DNA from 2 places in the Streptomyces sp. TE5632 genome. Region 1 is predicted to be linked to the other one. Evidence: predicted binding sites of a transcription regulator. Region 1 holds the regulator's gene; the other holds the start of a gene.

The links. The regulator HrcA, encoded in region 1, represses chaperone genes, less so after heat shock. The targets are predictions, from matches to a motif close to TTNGCACTCNGNNNNNCNGAGTGCNAA.
Region 2: groL (chaperonin GroEL) is a predicted target of HrcA. The motif match lies at 1,114-1,140, and genes of this name have one in related genera.

What each region holds. Positions count from the first base shown of each region.
Region 1 is NZ_JBSSEA010000003.1:1,178,057-1,188,431, forward strand. Features, by position in the region: gene ACVW19_RS10600 (S41 family peptidase) at 1-2,677, opposite strand, end outside; gene ACVW19_RS10605 (hypothetical protein) at 2,723-3,268, opposite strand; gene ACVW19_RS10610 (hypothetical protein) at 3,340-3,720, shown strand; gene ACVW19_RS10615 (16S rRNA (uracil(1498)-N(3))-methyltransferase) at 3,758-4,498, opposite strand; gene ACVW19_RS10620 (nitronate monooxygenase) at 4,495-5,568, opposite strand; gene dnaJ (molecular chaperone DnaJ) at 5,841-6,980, opposite strand; gene hrcA (heat-inducible transcriptional repressor HrcA) at 6,980-7,996, opposite strand; gene ACVW19_RS10635 (MBL fold metallo-hydrolase) at 8,165-8,896, shown strand; gene ACVW19_RS10640 (DUF3097 domain-containing protein) at 8,940-9,743, shown strand; gene hemW (radical SAM family heme chaperone HemW) at 9,871-10,375, opposite strand, start outside.
Region 2 is NZ_JBSSEA010000003.1:2,219,924-2,230,298, reverse strand. Features, by position in the region: gene ACVW19_RS15165 (MoaD/ThiS family protein) at 22-297, shown strand; gene ACVW19_RS15160 (cold-shock protein) at 728-931, shown strand; gene groL (chaperonin GroEL) at 1,304-2,926, shown strand; gene ACVW19_RS15150 (NADH:flavin oxidoreductase) at 3,212-4,342, shown strand; gene ACVW19_RS15145 (hypothetical protein) at 4,390-4,959, opposite strand; gene murQ (N-acetylmuramic acid 6-phosphate etherase) at 5,003-5,944, opposite strand; gene ACVW19_RS15135 (MurR/RpiR family transcriptional regulator) at 6,101-7,009, opposite strand; gene ACVW19_RS15130 (hypothetical protein) at 7,065-7,478, shown strand; gene ACVW19_RS15125 (DUF4031 domain-containing protein) at 7,475-7,783, shown strand; gene ACVW19_RS15120 (GNAT family N-acetyltransferase) at 7,765-8,292, opposite strand; gene ACVW19_RS15115 (hypothetical protein) at 8,279-8,563, opposite strand; gene ACVW19_RS15110 (hypothetical protein) at 8,580-8,876, opposite strand; gene ACVW19_RS15105 (HD domain-containing protein) at 8,930-9,574, opposite strand; gene ACVW19_RS15100 (class III lanthipeptide) at 9,820-9,930, shown strand; gene lanKC (class III lanthionine synthetase LanKC) at 10,040-10,375, shown strand, end outside.

The sequences.
Region 1 (10,375 bases):
GGATGTAGCCGAGCCGGCCGCCGGACAGTTCGTGGACGTGGGCCCGCCGGTCGGCGACCCAGGCGTGGTAGCGCAGCGGCTCCTCGTCGGCGACGGGGACGACGACCGCGTGCCGCGGGTCCCCGCCGCCGGCCGGGGAGACGGTCAGCTCGACCGGTTTGCCCGCGGTGCCGACCAGCAGCGGCGCCGGTCCGGCCACCGGGTCGACCGGCTGTCCGGCCACGGCGACGATCGCGTCACCGGTACGGATCGCGACGCCGGGCGCGGCCAGCGGGGAGCGGCCCTGCGGATCGGAGGTCTCCGCGGGCAGGATCCGGTCGACGCGCCAACTGCCGTCTTCGTGACGGGAGATGTCCGCGCCGAGCAGGCCCTGCCGGGCGCCGCCGCCGTAGCCGCCGCTCGGTGTGACGTAGGCGTGCGAGGTGCCGAGTTCGCCCTGCACCTCCCAGAGGAGGTCGACCAGGTCGTCGTGGGTGGCGAGCCGGTCGAGGACGGGCCGGTAGCGGTCGAGGACGCCGTCCCAGTCGACGCCGTTCATGTCCGGCCGCCAGTAGTTGTCCCGCATGATGCGGCCGGCCTCGTCGAACATCTGCCGCCACTCGGCGGCCGGGTCGACGAACTGGCGCACCCGGTCGAGGTCGACGGTGATGTTGCTGTCGCTGTCGTCGTCGTTCGACGCGCGCCGGTCGCTGGGGACGACCTTCAGCCGCCCGTCGGTCCACAGCAGCACCCGCTTGCCGTCGCCGCTGACCTCGAAGTGGTCGGCGTCCACGGCAAGGTGCTCGATGCGCTGCTGGGCGAGGTCGTAACGCTCCAGCTCCGTCTTGGGATCGGGGTCGTCGGGGGTGGCCCTGGAGGCGCCGAGCACGCCGCGCACCGGGTGCCGCAGCCACAGCACCCCGTCCTTGGCGGCGCGCAGGTTGGAGTAGCGGGCGGCCTCGACCGGGAACGGCACGATCCGGTCGGCCAGCCCCTCGAGGTCGATACGGGTGGTCGGGGTGCCCTCGCTGTCGGGGGTCTCGTCCCGGTCCGGCGTCTCGAAGGGACGGCCGTGCCGCTGCGGGCCGAACGGGGACGGCGTCGTCGCGGCGAGGGTGATCAGGTGCGGGCGGTCGCCCTCGACGAAGGCGAGGTCGAAGACGTACTCGTCGTAGACGGGGTCGAAGGAGCGGGTCGACAGGAAGGCGAGGTGCTTGCCGTCGAGGGTGAACGCGGGCGCGTAGTCCTGGAAGCGCAGCGGGGTCGCCTCGGTGACCGACAGGTCGGTGGTGTCGGCGAGCCGCAGCTGGCTGAGCGGGCGGGGGCCGGGGTGGGACCAGGCGAGCCAGGCGGAGTCGGGCGAGAAGGTCAGCCCGGAGACGTCGCCGTGCTCGCTGCGGTCGACCTCGCGGACCTCGCCGGTCTCCCGCTCGACGAGCAGGAGACGGCCGTCGTGCGAGGCGACCGCGGCGCGGCTGCCGTCGGGGGCCATGGCGAGGCCCAGGACGCGGCCGAGCTGTCCGGCGGCGATCCGGCGCGGGGTCGCTCCGGGGGCGAGGCCGGTGGCGGGGGCGAACTCCAGGGCGTCGTCGCCGTCGGCGTCCGTCACCCACACCACCCATTCCTCGCCGTCCGCGCGGAAGGTGCGCGGGCGGCGGGCCCGTACGCCGGGGGTGGCGGCGAGCGCGCGGGCGGGGCCGGCGCGGTGGGTGACCCAGTGGACGGTGCCGCGCACGCAGACGGCGCTGCCGCGCGCGGTGTGGTCGGGGGAGGCGGAACCGAACCAGCGGGCGGCGTTCACCGGGAACGGCTGGAGGTCGACGCGCTGCCCGCCGAGCCGGATGTCGAGCCGACGCGGCTCGGCCCCGTCCAGGTCGTCGAGGATCCACAGTTCACCGGCGCAGGAGTACACGACGCGGGTGCCGTCGGTGGCGGCGTGCCGGGCGTAGAAACCCCCGAGGGGGGTGTGCCGGCGCAGGTCGGACCCGTCGGCGAGGGAGGAGTACAGCGCACCGGTGCCCTCGTGGTCAGAAAGGAAGGCAAGCCTGTCACGCACCCACAGCGGGTACTCGATGTTCCCGTCGAGGTCGCCGTGCAGCCGGACGAACTCCCCCGGGCCGTCAGCAGTGTTGCCCGCGCCGTCGCCGGTGTCCCGGGGGTTCTGCTCGATCCACAGCTTGCCCGCCGTGCCGCCCCGGTAGCGCTTCCACGAGGCGGCCTCGCGGCCCATCGTCGCGGACAGCAGGACCGTGCGCGGCCCGTGGGCGACGTCGCCGACGGGGCCGTACGGCAGGGTGGTGGCGGGTCCGCCGTCGAGGGGGATCGCGCGGGCCCAGGTGCGGCGCAGACTGGCCTGGCCCTCGGTGCTGAGTGCGAGGACCTTCCCGTCCGGGGTCCAGCCGCGCACCTGGGTCTTCCCGCTCCCCCAGTACGTCAGACGTCGGCCGGGGCCGCCCTCGACGGGCGCGATGTGCACCTCGGGAGCACCGTCACGGGTGGAGGTCCAGGCGACGGTGGTTCCGTCGGGCGAGATACGGGGGAGCGTCACCGGCACGTTGTCGGCGCTCACCCGCCAGGCCCGGCCGCCGTCGAGCGGGGCGAGCCACACGTCGTCCTCGGCGGTGAAGGCGACCAACTCGCCGTGCGGATGCGGGAACCGGAGATACGCGGCGGGGGCGACCGATGCAGACTGTGTCACTCGATCACCCTACGCACGCGGGGTCGGCCTGGACAGAGGTTTGGATCACTTGCCCTCGACGGGGCGACAGGACGGGTACTGCTCGCACCACACGGTCGTGGTGACCGTCACGGTGACGGTGGGCCGCGGGCCGCGGTTCGTGGGCTCGCCCACGGCGGGCGGGCTGGTGGCGTCGCAGTCGCCCAGGCCGTCGACCCGGAACCACTGCTTGCCGTCCACTTTCGCGGTGATGTCCCCGCGCACACAGGCGCCGTCGACGGCATGGGTGATCTTCCCGGTGACGGTGATCTCCTTGCCGTCCTCGGTCTCCCCGTCGCAGTCCACGGTGGCCACGGTGTCCTCGCTCGCGGACCGCGACGGCGCGCCGTCCTGGTTCCCGTAGGAGGCGGTGCAGCTGAGCCAACGCACCCCGGCTTTCTGCCGGTTGAGCTCCCGGGTGACCGTCTCGTCGGTCGTGTACGCCACCGCCGCCGTGCCGGCCGAACCCGGCTCGCACGCCACGGCCCCGCCCACGACGACCACGACGAACCCGACGGCCGGCACCGCCCGCCGCCACCGCGTCCCGCCCCGAACCCACCTCAATGCCCCCATGCCCGGCAGCCTGCCACCGCCCCACGCGTGACGGTAGGGCGCATACGGCCACTCCTCACTACCGTGGAGCGATGCGCAGCGGACGCCGGCCCAGAAGACTCGTCGTGGACGGGACCACCGCGGGCGAAACGGTCGCCCACCTGTGGTCGGTGCGTCATCGGCACCGTACCGACGGGCCCTGCCAGGAGGTGCTCACGCTGACCCGGGAGGGGGCGACGGCAACGGCCCACCTGGTGTTCCGGGGCGGCGAGGGGCGTCTCGTCCCCGACGGCTTCCTGCATTCCGGGGCCGTGGCCCTCGGCGGGCATCCGGCGCTCAACCTGCACGAGCCCGGTGTCGTACGGGCCTTCGTCTACGAGGCGGCCCGGCGCGGGCTGCTCACCGGGGCCGCGGATCCGGACGGCTGGGAACTGTTCCCGGCGGTCGCCGCCGCCCGCGCGGCGGACGGCTGACGGTCGGCGGCCCCGCGGCTGACGGCGAACGGGGCCGTCAGGACCAGCGGCCCGTGCGGGCCAGCAGGACGGCCGTGGCGGCGGTGCCCGCGGTGGAGGTGCGCAGGACGCTGCGGCCCAGGCGGTAGGGCGTGGCTCCGGCCTGCGCGAAGAGCGTCAACTCCTCCGGCGAGACCCCGCCTTCGGGGCCGACGACCAGCACGATGCTGCCGGAGCCGGGGAGTTCGGCGGTCGCGAGGGGTTCGGTGCCGCTCTCGTGGAGCACGGCGGCGAAGTCGGCTTCGGCGAGAAGTGAGGCAACCTGCTTGGTCGTCGCCGCGTCCGCGACCTCCGGGAAGCGCGCCCGGCGGGACTGCTTGCCGGCCTCCCGGGCCGTCGCCCGCCATTTGGCGAGGGACTTCAGTCCGCGCTCGCCCTTCCACTGCGTGATGCAGCGCGCCGCGGACCACGGCACGATCGCGTCGACGCCGACCTCGGTCATCGTCTCCACGGCCAGCTCGCCCCGGTCGCCCTTGGGCAGCGCCTGGACGACGGTGAGCCGGGGCGACTCCACGGGCTCCTCGACTACGTCCCCGAGGCGCACGATCAGCCGGTCCTTGCCCTCGGTGCCGGTCACCTCGCCCTCGGCCCTGCGGCCGGCGCCGTCGGTGAGAACGACGTTCTCACCGGCCCGCAGCCGCTTCACGGAGACGGCGTGCCGCCCCTCGGGGCCGTCGAGCACATGGTGTCCGGAACCGTCCGTGTCGAAGTGCTCCACCACGAAGACCGGCGCGGTCATCCGGCACCCCCCGCCGACAACACCGTCCGGGCGGCGGCGAGTTCGGCGACCAGCACCTCCACCAGCTGCCCGGCGGGCAGCTCCCGGGCCATCCGGTGGCCCTGTCCCGCCCACAGTGCCATGCCCTGCGCGTCCCCCGCCTTGGCGGCGGCCCTGCGCAGCGGCGCGGCGAGATGGTGGACGTCCGGGTAGGCGGCGGGCGCGTACGGGCCGTGTTCGCGCAGGAACCGGTTGACCAGGCCGCGGGCCGGGCGTCCCGAGAAGGCGCGGGTCAGTTCGGTGCGGGCGTAGAGGGGGTTGGTCAGCGCCTGCTTGTGCAGGGCGTGCGCGCCGGACTCGTGGGTGGCGGCGAAGGCGGTGCCGAGCTGGGCCGCCCAGGCGCCGGCCGCGAGCACCGCGGCGATCTGGCTGCCGCGCATGATGCCGCCGGCGGCGATGATCGGGATGCCCACCGTCTCCCGCACTTCGGCGACCAGGGACAGCAGTCCGATGCCGGAGCCGTCGTTCTCCGGGAGGTCCCGGTGGGTGCCCTGGTGGCCGCCGGCCTCGACGCCCTGCGCGATCACCGCGTCGGCGCCCGCCCGCTCCACGGCCCGCGCCTCCTCGGCGGTGGTGGCGGTGGCCAGGGTGAACGTGCCGACGCGGCGCAGGGAGTCCAGGACCTCACGGGTCGGCACACCGAAGTGGAACGACACCACCGGCACCGGGTTGTCGAGCAGTACGGCGAGTTTGGCGTCGTAGCCGTCGTCGCGGCCGCTGTCGGGGTCGCCGAGCTCGGTCTCGTACCAGGAGGCCTCACCGGCCAGCTGGTGGGCGTAGACGCCGACGGCGGCCGGGTCGGGGGTCTCGGGTTGCGGCATGAAGACGTTGACGCCGAACGGGTGGCCGGTCAGTCCGCGCAGCTGCTTGATCTCCTGGTACATCCCGTCCGCGGTCTTGTACCCGGCGGCCAGGAAACCGAGCCCGCCCGCCTCGGAGACGGCCGCGGCGAGCTGCGGCACGGAGACACCGCCCGCCATGGGGGCCTGCACGACGGGGTGCGGAAGGAGATCGGTGAGCGCCAAGGACATGACGGCATGTTGCCACGTCCTTCGGACATCTCCGAATCGGGGCTTAATCGGCCCTTGCCCTGGGCACAGGCCATGTCCGGAGCACCTTCAGGGCGGCTCCCGGGGCACCGCGGGAGCCGTTTCCGGCCCCCGCGCGCAGCACCGTCGGTGTCGTCCGTCAGCGCCCGTTGAAGGCGTCCTTCAAGCGGGAGAACAGCCCCTGCTGCCCAGGCTGACCGCACCCACCCGGGGGACGACCCCCGGACCCCCCGGCACAACCACCGACGTCCGTGTCAGCGCCCGTTGAAGGCGTCCTTCAACCGGGAGAACAGCCCCTGCTGCCCAGGCTGGAACTGGCCCAGCGGGCGCTCCTCGCCGCGGAGCTTGGCGAGTTCGCGCAGCAGGCGTTCCTGTTCGGGGTCGAGCTTGCTCGGGGTCTGCACCTCGACGTGCACGATGAGGTCGCCCCGGCCGCCGCCGCGCAGATGCGTGACGCCCCGGCCGTGCAGCGGGATCGACTGGCCGGACTGGGTGCCGGGCCGGATGTCGACCTCCTCCATTCCGTCCAGCGTCTCCAGCGGCACTTTGGTGCCGAGGGCGGCCGCCGTCATCGGGATGGTGACCGTGCAGTGCAGGTCGTCGCCGCGCCGCTGGAAGGTGCTGTGCGGCAGCTCGTGGATCTCGACGTACAGGTCGCCGGCGGGACCGCCGCCGGGGCCGACCTCGCCCTCGCCGGCCAGCTGGATCCGGGTGCCGTTGTCGACACCGGCCGGGATCTTCACGGTCAGGGTGCGGCGGGAGCGGACGCGTCCGTCGCCGGCGCACTCCGGGCACGGGTTCGGGACGACGGTGCCGAAGCCCTGGCACTGCGGGCAGGGGCGCGAGGTCATGACCTGGCCCAGGAAGGACCTGGTGACCTGCGAGACCTCACCGCGGCCGCGGCACATGTCACAGGTCTGCGCAGCGGTTCCCGGCGCGGCGCCCTCACCGCTGCACGTGGTGCACACGATCGCCGTGTCGACCTGGATGTCCTTGGTCGTGCCGAACGCGGCCTCGTCCAGCTCGACCTCGATCCGGATCATCGCGTCCTGGCCGCGGCGGGTGCGCGAGCGCGGACCGCGCTGCGACGCCGTGCCGAAGAACGCGTCCATGATGTCGGAGAAGTTCCCGAAGCCGCCCGCGCCGAAGCCACCCGCGCCGCCGCCGGCCCCGGCCTGCTGGAGCGGGTCGCCGCCGAGGTCGTAGACCTGCTTCTTCTGCGGGTCCGACAGCACCTCGTAGGCGGCGTTGATCTCCTTGAACCGCTCCTGGGTCTTCGGATCCGGGTTGACGTCCGGATGCAGCTCGCGGGCGAGCCGCCGGAAGGCCTTCTTGATCTCCTCCTGCGAAGCGTCGCGGCGCACGCCGAGTACGGCGTAGTAGTCCGTGGCCACTACGACTCCGCCAGGATCTGTCCGACGTACCGTGCCACTGCGCGTACCGCTCCCATCGTTCCTGGGTAATCCATGCGGGTCGGACCGACCACGCCGAGCTTGGCAACAGCCTCGCCGCCCGAACCGTAGCCCACCGACACCACTGAGGTGGAGTTGAGTCCCTCGTGGGCGTTCTCATGACCGATACGCACGGTCACGCCCGGATCCTTCGCCTCACCCAGCAGCTTGAGAAGCACGACCTGCTCCTCGAGCGCCTCCAGTACGGGCCGGATCACAAGGGGAAAGTCATGTCCGAAGCGGGTCAGATTGGCGGTACCGCCGATCATCAGCCGCTCCTCGTTGTCCTCGACGAGCGTCTCCAGGAGGGTGGAGAGCACGGTCGAGACCGTACCGCGCTCCTCGGGGTCGAAGGCCTCGGGGAGATCCTCGACGAGAGACGGTACATCGGTGAAACGGCGGCCCGCGACACGGCTGTTGAGCCGCGCCCGCAGATCCCCCAGGGTCGCCTCGCCGAGGGGCGCCGGACAGTCGATCATGCGCTGCTCGACCCGCCCGGTGTCCGTGATCAGCACCAGCATGGCGCGCGCGGGCGCCATCGGGAGCAGCTCCACGTGCCGCACGGTCGAGCGGGTCAGCGACGGGTACTGCACGACGGCGACCTGCCGGGTCAGCTGCGCGAGCAGCCGCACCGTGCGGGCCACGACGTCGTCCAGGTCGACGGCGCCCTCGAGGAAGTTCTGGATGGCGCGCCGCTCGGGCGCGGTCATCGGCTTGACGCCGGCGAGCTTGTCCACGAAGAGCCGGTAGCCCTTGTCGGTGGGGATGCGCCCGGCGCTGGTGTGCGGCTGGGCGATGAACCCCTCGTCCTCCAGGGCCGCCATGTCGTTGCGCACGGTGGCCGGGGAGACGCCCAGGTTGTGCCGCTCGGTGAGGGCCTTGGAGCCGACGGGCTCCTCGGTTCCGACGTAGTCCTGAACGATGGCGCGCAACACCTGGAGCCTGCGTTCACTGAGCATGGCGCACACCTCCAGAAGCCTTTCGCCGGTCCGTTCCCTGAATGTCCTGGCACTCTTCGCACGCGAGTGCCAGACTTCCCCGCCCAGTGTACGGCCGGTGGGTACACCCCGGGCAAGGCCGGTACCGGGCCGTCGCACCGGGGAGCCGTGGGCGGTTAGCGTCGCGGTATGACGGTGAGTTGGGAAGAGTCGGGGTGGGAACGGCTGGCGCCGGGAGTGGGCCGGTGCCGGTTGCCGGTGTGGGACTGCACGGCGGGGCTCGTCGTCGGAGCGGGTGCGGCGCTGCTCGTGGACGCCGGTTCGAGCCTGGGCGAGGGCGCCCGGTTGCGGGCACGGGCGCAGGCGCTCGCCGGTGGGCGTGTGACACATCTCGCGCTCACCCACCCCCATTTCGACCATGTGCTGGGGGCGGCGGTGTTCGCGGGCGCGGAGGTGTTCGGCGCGGTGGGCCTGGACACGGTGCTGGCGCGGGGACGCGAGGAGCTGCGCGCGGACGCGGAGCGCGAGGGTCTGGACGCGCGGGCGGCGGAGGAGGCCGTGGACGCGCTGACACTGGTCCGCCCCCGGCACACGGTGTCCGGCGAGTGGACGCTCGACCTGGGCGGCGGACGGCAGGCGCTCCTCGCGAACGTGGGGCCCGGGCACACCGCCCACGATCTGGCGGTGCTGGTGCCCGGCGACCCGGAGGTGGTCTTCTGCGGCGACCTGGTGGAGGAGTCCGGCGATCCGCAGGCCGGCCCCGACGCCGTCCCGTCGCGGTGGCCGGCCGCCCTGGACCGGCTGCTCGCCCTGGGCGGCGAGGACGCGGTGTACGTGCCCGGTCACGGAGCGGTGGTGGACGCGGCGTTCGTACGGGCCCAACGCGACGCCCTCGCGGCTCGTTTCGGCGTGTCGGGCTGACCCTTCGGCCGAACGGGGGCCCGGTTCTCCTATCGTCATCAGAATGCGCCAGTACTCCCCTGACCTGACCCCTGGGTGGAAGAAGTCCCGGCCCGTCCCCGAGGTTCCGGCCGAGCCCGGTCTGGTGGTGGAGGAGCCCGGCAGCGGATTCTGCGGCGCGGTGATCCGCTGCGAGGCGGGCACGGTGACCCTGGAGGACCGCTTCGGCAAGCACCGGGTCTTCCCGCTGGAACCGCGCGGCTTCCTGCTGGAGGGCCGCACGGTGACGCTGGTGCGGCCCGCCGCGGGCCCGGCGCGTCCGGCCCGTACGGCATCCGGTTCGGTGGCCGTCCCGGGCGCACGCGCGCGCGTGGCGCGCGCCGGCCGCATCTACGTCGAGGGCCGCCACGACGCCGAACTGGTCGAGAAGGTGTGGGGCGACGACCTGCGCATCGAGGGCGTGGTCGTGGAGTACCTGGAGGGCGTCGACGACCTGCCGTCGCTCGTCGACGCGTTCGCGCCGGGCCCGGACGCGCGGCTGGGCGTCCTGGTGGACCACCTGGTGCCGGGCTCCAAGGAGTGGCGCATCGCGGAGTCGGTCACCAGCGAGCACGCCCTGGTGGTGGGTCACCCGTACATCGACGTCTGGGAGGCCGTGAAGCCGTCGTCCCTGGGCATCGAGGCGTGGCCCCGGGTACCGCACGGCCAGGACTGGAAGACGGGGGTGTGCCGGGCACTGGGCTGGCGCGTGGCCAACACCGGGGAGGCGTGGCAGCGGATCCTCGGCTCGGTGCACTCGTACCGGGACCTGGAACCGGCGCTGTTGGGCAGTGTGGAACGGCTCATCGACCATGTGACCGTGCCCTGAGTACTGTCCAGTCGTTGACAGGCCGGGCCTGGTGGGCTGCTCTCCGCCGCTGCGGAGATGGTCCGTCGATCAGCTCGTCGACCCGGCCGAGCAGTGCGTGCTCCCCGCTCTCGCGGGGATCGGCCCCTCAGTCCACCAGGTCCCGCACCACCGCGTCCGCCAGCAACCGCCCCCGCAGGGTGAGCGCCGCACGCCCCTCGTCGTACGCCCCCTGCCGCAGCAGCCCGTCCGTCAGGGCACGGCGCGCGGCCTGCAAGCCCTCCGCACGGAGGAGGGCGAGCGGAACCCCTTCCTCCAGTCGCAGCTCCAGCAGGATCCGCTCCACCCGCCGATCCTCGTCCGACAGGACCTCCCGCCCGGCCCCCGGCGACCGCCCCGCCGCCAGCGCCGCCGCATACGCCCCCGGGTGCTTCACGTTCCACCAGCGCACCCCGCCCACGTGCGAGTGCGCCCCGGGCCCCGCGCCCCACCAGTCCGCGCCGCGCCAGTACAGCTCGTTGTGCAGGCAGCGCCCCGCGTCGGAGGTGGCCCAGTTCGACACCTCGTACCAGGCGAAGCCGGCCGCCGACAGGGCCTCCTCGGCGATCAGGTACCGGTCCGCGTGCACGTCGTCGTCGGTCATCGGCACCTCA
Region 2 (10,375 bases), 1.0 Mb from region 1:
CGTCACTGGAGGTCGAGACGCATGAGCGTGACCGTTCGCATCCCCACCATCCTGCGCACCTACACCGGCGGCAAGGCCGAGGTGAACGCCGAGGGGGCGACCCTCGGCGACGTCATCGCCGACCTGGAGAAGAACCACACCGGGATCTCCGCCCGGGTCCTGGACGACCAGGGCAGGCTGCGCCGTTTCGTCAACGTCTACGTCAACGACGACGACGTCCGCTTCGAGCAGGGCCTGGAGACGGTGACCCCGGACGGTGCCGGCGTGTCGATCATCCCGGCCGTCGCCGGCGGCTGACCATTACCCTCGGTAACTGATATGACCGAGTGTTTACCGTATTGCCCCCTCCGTGAGAGAAGCGGAGGGGGCAATTCCATGAGGTTGAGCGCGGTAGGGTTGGGGAACGCGGTCCCGACTCCCCGTTCTGGAACCGTTAATTCCTGCCGCACGCCCGACTGGATGCAGCCAAAATCTGGGCCACTTCTGCGGCATTTGCGGGCTTTGCCCGGCCTGACTTGACCTGAAATCAGGTGAATTCCCGTCACATTCCGGACCGGCGGCTTCCAGATTTCTCGTCCGATTGACCTGTTGCAGAGGGCAGTTGGACGGATACATTCGGCCGCGGTCGACGCGTTCCGGCGCACGCCCCCAATCGTTGGGGGGTGAGGTCTGACCCGGATCCGCGAAGTGTGGATCTGTGCAAGGGCCAGTAATAGGGGAGTTAGGCATGGCTCAGGGCACCGTCAAGTGGTTCAACGCGGAGAAGGGGTACGGCTTCATCGCGGTCGACGGTGGTGCGGATGTTTTCGTCCACTACAGCGCGATCCAGATGGACGGCTACCGCACCCTCGAAGAAGGCCAGCGGGTCGAGTTCGAGATCTCGCAGGGCCAGAAGGGCCCGCAGGCCGACATGGTTCGTCTCAGCGCCTGAACGCGCTACCAACCGCAAGAATTTCCTGCACGGCGAAGGGTCCGCACCCCAGGGGTGCGGACCCTTCGCCGTGCCGGGACCCGGGTGGTGACCGGCGCCCGGAGCTGTCCGCGCGCGGCCGGCTCCGGGCCGCCCACACTGTTCGCGCGCGGCTGACTCCCCCCGGCGATCCCCCGGAGGCGCTTGCACTCGCATGGGTCGAGTGCTAATCATTGGCGTTAGCACTCTGAAGGTGAGAGTGACAACGTAAGGACCGGGTCGGTGAGGCCCGCAGGCCGGTGGGGCAAGGAACCACCGGTTCTGTGAGCCGTCCGTCGCGGGCGCGGGCGCGGTCCGAAGTAATCACCCCCAGTCCTGGAGGGACCACTTCACATGGCCAAGATCATCGCGTTCGACGAGGAGGCGCGGCGCGGCCTCGAGCGCGGCATGAACCAGCTCGCGGACGCCGTCAAGGTGACGCTCGGCCCCAAGGGCCGCAACGTCGTCCTCGAGAAGAAGTGGGGCGCCCCCACGATCACCAACGATGGTGTGTCCATCGCCAAGGAGATCGAGCTCGAGGACCCGTACGAGAAGATCGGCGCCGAGCTGGTCAAGGAAGTCGCCAAGAAGACGGACGACGTCGCCGGTGACGGTACGACCACCGCGACCGTCCTCGCCCAGGCCCTGGTCAAGGAGGGCCTGCGCAACGTAGCCGCCGGCGCCAACCCGATGGCCCTCAAGCGCGGTATCGAGAAGGCCGTCGAGGCCGTCTCCGGTGCCCTGCTGGAGCAGGCGAAGGACGTCGAGACCAAGGAGCAGATCGCCTCCACGGCCTCCATCTCCGCCGCCGACACCCAGATCGGCGAGCTCATCGCCGAGGCCATGGACAAGGTCGGCAAGGAAGGCGTCATCACCGTCGAGGAGTCCCAGACCTTCGGTCTGGAGCTGGAGCTCACCGAGGGTATGCGCTTCGACAAGGGCTACATCTCGGCGTACTTCGCCACCGACATGGAGCGTATGGAGGCGTCGCTCGACGACCCGTACATCCTGATCGCCAACTCCAAGATCGGCAACGTCAAGGACCTGCTGCCGCTCCTGGAGAAGGTCATGCAGTCGGGCAAGCCGCTGCTGATCATCGCCGAGGACGTCGAGGGCGAGGCCCTGTCGACCCTGGTGGTCAACAAGATCCGCGGCACCTTCAAGTCCGTCGCCGTCAAGGCCCCGGGCTTCGGCGACCGCCGCAAGGCCATGCTCAACGACATCGCCATCCTCACGGGCGGCGAGGTCATCTCCGAAGAGGTCGGCCTCAAGCTGGAGAACACCAGCCTCGACCTGCTCGGCCGGGCCCGCAAGGTCGTCATCACCAAGGACGAGACCACCATCGTCGACGGTGCCGGCTCCTCGGACCAGGTCCAGGGCCGCGTGAACCAGATCCGCGCCGAGATCGAGAACAGCGACTCGGACTACGACCGCGAGAAGCTGCAGGAGCGCCTGGCGAAGCTCGCCGGCGGTGTCGCGGTCATCAAGGCCGGTGCCGCCACCGAGGTCGAGCTCAAGGAGCGCAAGCACCGCATCGAGGACGCCGTTCGCAACGCGAAGGCGGCCGTCGAGGAGGGCATCGTCGCCGGTGGTGGCGTGGCCCTGCTCCAGGCCTCCCAGGTGTTCGAGAAGCTGGAGCTCGAGGGTGACGAGGCGACCGGCGCCAACGCCGTGAAGCTCGCGCTCGAGGCCCCGCTGAAGCAGATCGCCGTCAACGCCGGCCTCGAGGGCGGCGTCGTGGTGGAGAAGGTGCGCAACCTGACCCCGGGCCACGGCCTGAACGCCGCGACCGGCGACTACGTCGACCTGGTCAAGGAAGGCATCATCGACCCGGCCAAGGTGACGCGCTCCGCGCTGCAGAACGCCGCGTCGATCGCCGCGCTGTTCCTCACCACCGAGGCCGTCATCGCCGACAAGCCGGAGAAGGCCGGCGCGGCTGCTCCGGGCGGCATGCCGGGCGGTGACATGGACTTCTGAGCCTGACTCACCTCAGGTTCGGACCCGGTCCGTCAGTACCGAGGGCGGCACCCCCTGTTTCCGACAGGGGGTGCCGCCCTCGGGCGTTTTCGTGTTCCCGCGTTTTTGCGAGCGGGGCCCAGTCGCGGGGATCGGCCCGGTGCTTGAGTCTCGGGATGGGTGTGTTCGGGGTCACAGGCGGGTGTGTCGGGTGGGTGGAATGCCTTTCGCCGCTTGGTGGTTGGCGCTGGAGTGTGATTGATGCACGCGCACATACTGACTGGTATATCCAATGAGGGGCCCCACATGACCGTCACCACCTCCACCACCGCCGCCCGAGTCTCGGGGCTTCTGTCCCGGCCGGTCTCGATCAACGGCCTCACCGTGCCGAACCGCATCGCGATGGCGCCGATGACCCGGATGTTCTCGCCGGGCGGTGTTCCCGGTGAGGACGTGGTGTCGTACTACGCCCGGCGGGCCGCCGCCGGTGTCGGACTGATCGTCACCGAGGGCACCTACGTGGGGCACGAGTCGGCCGGACAGAGCGACCGGGTGCCGCGGTTCCACGGCGAGGAGCAGCTGGCCGGCTGGACGAAGGTCGCCGACGCGGTGCACGCGGCGGGCGGCACGATCGTGCCGCAGCTGTGGCACATCGGGATGGTCCGCAAGCAGGGGCAGGCGCCGTACCCGGACGCCCCGGCGATCGGCCCGTCCGGCGTACGCACCGACGGCACCGAGGGCACCGGCAAGGCCATGACGCAGGCCGACATCGACGCGGTGGTCGAGGCGTTCGCGCAGGCCGCCGCGGACGCCGAGCGCATCGGCTTCGACGGCGTGGAACTGCACGGCGCCCACGGCTACCTGATCGACCAGTTCCTCTGGGCGGGCACCAACCGCCGCACCGACGCCTACGGCGGCGACCCGGTGGCGCGGGCGAAGTTCGCGACGGAGATCGTCGCGGCGGTCCGTGAGCGGGTCTCGCCCGGGTTCCCGGTCATCTTCCGGTACTCCCAGTGGAAGCAGGACGCCTACGACTCCCGTCTCGCCGAGACCCCCGAGGAGCTGGAGGCGATCCTCGCCCCGCTCGCGGCGGCCGGTGTCGACGCCTTCCACGCCTCCACCCGCCGTTACTGGCTCCCGGAGTTCGAGGGCTCGGACCTGAACCTGGCCGGCTGGACGAAGAAGCTGACCGGCAGGCCCGCCATCACGGTCGGTTCGGTCGGCCTGAACGGGGACTTCCGGGACGCGTTCCGGGGGAAGGGCGCCGAGCTGGGCAGCCTCGACAACCTGCTCGACCGGCTGGAGCGGGACGAGTTCGACCTCGTCGCCGTGGGACGTGCGGTGCTCCAGGACCCGGACTGGGCGGCGAAGGTCCTCGGCGGACGCTTCGACGAGCTCGAGCCGTACGACGCGGCGTCGCTGCAGACACTGAGCTGAGCCGGGCTGAGCCGGGCTGAGCTGCGCCGAGCCGCGGACCCCGTCGGCTAAAGGTCCCGCATCGGTTCGATGTCGTGCCGGACCGGCGTCCCCCACACGCGCAGCACCTCGTAGTCGGTGAACTCGTGCACGACCCGGTACGCCATGGCGGGCCGGGGCCCGCGCCGCTGCGCCGCGATGTACAGCTCGGCCTCGCGCCGGTCCCGGCGCGGGGTGCCGCACAGCTGCCACGCCTGACCGTTCCACAGCTCCGGCAGCCAGCGCTGCTGCGGCTGGGGACGGTCGCCGTGCATCCCGTACCGGGACGGGACGGGCTCGGCGGACGGCTGGTGGGGCGCCGGTCCGTTGAACTCGGCGCGGCGGGCGGTCCGGCGCCGGGTCTCGCACAGCAGGCACAGGTCGGGGGCGCTCTTGTCGACCGGCCCGGTCGGGTGCTCGGGGCAGCGGGTGCTGGGCGCGGCCGTCTCGACGCTCTCGTCCAGCCGGTCCAGCGCGCGTTTCAGGTCGGCCCGCACCTCGTGCAGCTTGGCGTCCGGCGTGTCGGCGGCCAGCGCCTCGCCGTGCTCGCCGAGGACGCGCAGGGCGCGTCCCAGGGCGGTGAGCTGCGCGTGGTTCATGTGCTTCGTCTCCGTGTGGGGGGTGGGGCCAGTATCCCAGCCGTCACGATCGGCCGGCCGCGGCCGCCAGCGCCGCGCGCAGGTGGCCGCCCGCCTCGGTCAGCAGGCGGGTGGCCGTCGGGCCGTCCACGTCGGCGAGCAGGACCAGGATGGCGTGCTTGACCTCGCCGTCCGTGGCGGCCAGGGCGCGCTCGATGTCGGCGTCCGCCGCGCCGGTCGCGAGGGCGACGATACGGCGGGAGCGGGCGCGCAGCTTCTCGTTGGAGGCGCGGACGTCGACCATCAGGTTCCCGTACGTCTTGCCCAGCCGGATCATCGTGATCGTCGAGATCATGTTGAGGACGAGTTTCTGGGCGGTGCCGGCCTTGAGGCGGGTGGAGCCGGTGAGGAGTTCCGGGCCGACGACCACCTCGACGCCGTGCTCGGCCGCCGCGGCGAGCGGGCTGCCCGGGTTGCAGGCGAGACCCACGGTCAGCGCGCCCCGCTCACGGGCGTAAGTGACGGCGCCCACGGCGTACGGGGTGCGCCCGGAGGCGGAGACGCCGACCACCGAGTCGTCGGGGGTCAGCCCCAGCGCGGCCAGGTCGGACGCGGCCAGCTCCGCCGAGTCCTCGGCGCCCTCGACCGAGGTCACCACGGCGCCGGGGCCGCCCGCGATCAGGCCGACGACCCTGGCGGGGTCGGTGTTGAAGGTCGGCGGGCACTCGGAGGCGTCCAGGACGCCGAGCCGGCCGGCGGTGCCCGCGCCCGCGTAGACCAGCCGGCCGCCCCGGGCCATCCGGTCGGCGACGGCGTCGATCACGGCGGCGATCCGCGGCAGCTGCTCGGCCACGGCACCGGCCACGGTGGCGTCCTCGCCGTTCATCAGCCGGACGATGTCGAGGGTGGGCAGCCGGTCGACGTCCGCCAGCTCCGGACGGAACGCCTCGGTGGTCAGAGTCTCCAACTCGGCCCGGAGACCACGGGGTTCGGACGTGTGGGTCATGGAACGGTTCTCTCCGGTGGTCTGTGTCCGGTGGTCTGTGTCCGGTGGTTTGTGTCCGGTGGTCTGTGGGCGGCGTCTGTGCCTGGTGTCTCCGGCCGGTGCCGGCACTGTGGTGGGGCGTTCTCGGCCCCGCTGTGTCCCCCGAGCCCCCGTCCGCTACCGCGAGCCGCTCCGGTGCCGGTGGGCCAGGGCCTCGTACGACGCGGACAGGGCGGGGGCCGCCGACTCGTAGGTGCGCTGGGCGATGCCGACGAACAGGCAGTCCACCACCAGGAGTTGACTGGTCCGGGAGGACATCGCGGCCGGGCGCAGCTCGCTCTCGCGGGCCGTGGACGTGGTCAGTACGTGGTCGGCGTACTGGGTGACGGGGCCGTTCGGGCGGCCGGTCACCGCGATCGTCGTCGCCCCGCGCTCGAAGGCCACCCGCAGCGGTTCGATGACGTCCCCCGTCGACCCGGAGTGCGTGATCGCGACGGCCACGTCACCGGCGCGCAGCTGCACCGCGTTGGTGACGGCGAGGTGCGGATCGCCGGGGGCGTGGGCTATCAGGCCTATGCGCAGCAGCTTCTGGGTGAGGTCCTGGGCGACCAGCCCGGAGGCGCCGATGCCGTACACGTCCGTCCGGCGGGCGCCGGCCAGCGCCGCGACGGCCGCGCCGAGCTGGACGGTGTCCAGTCCGGCCGCGGTGTCGGCGAGGGTCTGCTGCTCGTCGTAGGCGAGCTTGGCGACGACGTCGGCGATGGGGTCGTCCACCGCGATGTCGGTCGTGATGGAGGGCGCGCGGCCGGACTGCTGCTGGGCGGCGAGCCCGGCGAGGGCGAGCCGCAGGTCGCGGTAGCCGGGGTAGCCGAGCAGGCGGGCGGTGCGGACGACGGTGGCCTCGCTGGTGCCGGTGAGCTCGGCGAGGCCGGTGACCGTGAGGGCCGCGCAGCCGGCCGGGTCGCCCGCGACGGCCTCGGCGACCCGTTGCATGGAACGGGTCATCGAGGGGGCCAGCGTGCGCACCTTGGCCGCGAGGGCGGCGGGGGCGGGCGGAGCGAAAATTTCCTTCACGTTCCGGGTCACCTGTGAAAGATATTTTCGTTTCGGTGGTGCGGTCAAGAGTGCGCACAATGGAGGCATGGCCCCCCATGACGATCCCGGCGATCCCGAAGCCACCCCCGTCGGCCCCGTCAGCCCTCTGGAGCAAGCGTTGCACGCGGCCCGCGCGCTGGTGCTCGCGGACCTGGTCGCGCACGAGGTCGCCGAGGCGGACGTCGTCTCGCTCGTCGAGGAGTCCGTCGCGCACCGCCGCTGGTGGGTCGAGCAGTGGCCGGAGGGCGCCGGGTTCCTCGCCGGTCTGGTCGCCCAGGACGTGCAGGACGCCCTGCTGGAGCGGTACGGCCGCTGGCCGCTGTGCCCGGTGTGCGGCTCCGGCGACCCGCACGCGCTGGAGGTGGAGCCGGAACTCGGCCCCGATCCGCACTGGGTGTGCCACCTGGCGGGTGTGAAGGTGGCGCCGGTCGGCTCGCTGGGCGGGGCGGCCTCGACGTGACCCTGTACATCGACCCGCCCACCTGGCCGGGACACGGCCGCCTCTGGTCCCACCTGGTCAGCGACGTCTCCTACGACGAACTGCACACTTTCGCCGCCGCCCTCGGCGTCCCCCGCCGCGCCTTCGAACGCGACCACTACGACATCCCCGAGCAGCGCTACGCGGATGTCGTGCTCGCCGGGGCGTTGGAGGTCAGCAGCCGCGAGGTGGTGCGGCTGCTGTACGGGGCGGGGCTGCGGGTGCGCAAGAGCACGGTGCGCGACGGCGCGGTGCGCGACGGCGTGGTTCAGCGGCGAAGTTCGTAGACGTACTCGCCCGCGTTCTCCCCCGCGTTCTCGGCGACCCGGGTGAACCCGGCGCGGGTGACGACGTTCTGCGAGGGCAGGTTGGCACGGTCGATGACGGCGGTGACGGTCCGCACGCCGTCCTGCGCGAGCGCCCACGCCGACAGCGCGCGCAGCGCCTCGGTGGCGTACCCGTGGCCGCGGGCGCCCTCGACGAGGTCGTAGCCGATCTCCACGCGGCCGTCCCCGTCCGGAGCGCGGTGGAACCCCATGGCGCCCACCGCGAGATCGTCCTCCCGCCGGACCAGTACGTACATGGTCCACTCCGGGTGGAAGGTCCCTTCCTCGTACTGCTTGACCATCAACCCGGCCCCCACCCGGGTCCCGTCGGCGGGAGCGGCGCCGACCCACCGGTAACCGCCGTCACCGCTCGACGACAGGTCGGACGCGACCGCGGGAGTGATGCTCGCCAGGGTGAGACGGTCGGTGGGTACGCGGATCGCGCTCGCCCGCTCGTCAGGCCTTGTCATCCACGCCACCCGTGTCGTCCGGTACGACCGACACGATGGCACAGGTCGGGGGAGCCGGGTGGGGAAGGCGGACATACGTGACGGACAGGGCGGGGCAGTCCGCACGGGCTTCGACACGCGTCACCCAGACCTCCGCGCCCCGGTCGAGTACACGGACGCGACGGCCCAGCTGCCGCGTCCGCTCCAGCTCCGTACGTAACGCCTCGACGACCGCCTCAGCGGCGGGGCCCAGGAGGGCGAGGCGCTTGCGCGCGGTGTGCGTGACTTCCACGACGCCGTCGGCTCGGTCAACGGGGATTCTCCAGCTTCAGTGCACGAGCCAGTTCGATGCCCTCGGCGAGGGAGGCCTCGAAGTCGGGGTCGCAGCGTGTCAGGACATGTCCGCGATACGTCGCGATCAGCTCGGACACCTCACGCAGGTCCGTGAAATCGACACGGTTGAGGGTGGCCGCCAGTTCGGCTTCGAGGCGGGCCAGGTCGCCCGGGAAACCGAGCCCGGCGGCAAGGGCGGCCCGAACTTCGCCGAGGGTCCGCATGGGCGGCGGTTCGACGGGTGCTTCCGGATGGACGGACTGTTCACTCACGGAATGTGATCCTTCCAGCAGGGAGCTGGTCTATGACGCTACTCCGGTCGGCCTCATTGCGTCAGCAGTTCCAGCTCGGAGCCGATGTTGTACCGGGCGGTGGACTCCCAGTGCTCCTGCCCGTGAGGGGTGCGGAACAGGTGGGGCAGGGCGAGGAGTTGTCGCAGGACGGCGGCCCGGCCCTCGCGGAAGGCGTCGCCCGGCACGAAGTGGTACTCCGCGCGGACGGCGGCGGTGTAGGCGGCGTACGCCGACGGGGGCGAGGCGAGGATCGCCAGGTCGGCGTCGCACAGCACCTGACCGTCCCGGTCGTCGTCGGCCGGGTCGTGCGTGACGGTGAGCCGCACCAGCCGTGCCACCTCGGCGACCTTCGCCTCCGGAACCCCGGCCTCGGGCAGTGCCCGCTCGGCGAGGCGCGCGGACCGCTCCTCGTTCTCGGAGCGGTCGGGCAGATACACGGCGTCGTGGAACCAGGCCGCGAGCCGCACGACGTCCGGGTCGTCCGCGTACGCCTCCAGCTCGTCGACCCGATCGAGTACGGCGGTGAGATGGGCGACGGTGTGATATCGCCGCTGCTCCTCCCGCCAGCGCGCCAGCAGGTTATCGGCATACGGCACCGGGTCGGGCCCGCCCCCGGAACCCCGGGCCCCCTCCAGAGCACGCACGAAACGGTCACGCAGCACGTCGGTGTCGGCCATACCGCCCATTCTTCCTCCTGCGGTGCCCGGCCCGTGCCTCCGGAACCTCCTCACACGCGAGAGCCGCCTCCATGCCGTCCGCCCGGGGCACCCACTTTCTGGGGGAGGCGGGCGGGAAATATGGGGGTCGATCTCGCATGTGCGTGCAGGCCGGACGGCGTTGACTGCGGGCGTGCCGATCGGCCGGTACCTGCCCCAGATCCGTCAGCGCGTTCCAGCGCTTCAGACCACGAGGAGATGAATCCATGGCCGTTCTCAAGCTCCAGGCCCTGCAGCCGACCGCGGCGACCCACGGTGCCGCCATCGTCAGCCTGACGAGCAGCAGCAGCACCTGCTGCAGCACTCAGCCGAACTGATCCGACGGCGATCCGGGCGGGGACGCCGCGTCCCCGCCCGGATCGCCGCCCTGTCCCGACTGTCACCAGCCGCTGCCGGCGGCGGTTCCCGGACGAACAAGAGGCTGACATGCGCAACGAACGATGGGTCAACCGATTCCTCTTCGCCTGGAACGACACGTTGTTCTTCGACCCGCTCGACGTTCATTACGAGCCGCAGGCGGACCACTTCCTCGCGGCCCTCGACGAGCGGGTGCGGGCGCGCTTCGTCCGCAGTGGCATCTGGTGGAGCCATCGGCACAACCCGGACCTGCCGGCGCAGGGCTGGAAGATCCACGTGTCGGCGAGCCCGAGCACCGTGCGCGAGGTCGCCACCGCGGTGATCGGGTACCTGACCACGCGGGGCATCGACTTCAAGATCGCTCTCGATCTCAATGTCTTCGAGATGCTCAACTCGAAGGGCATG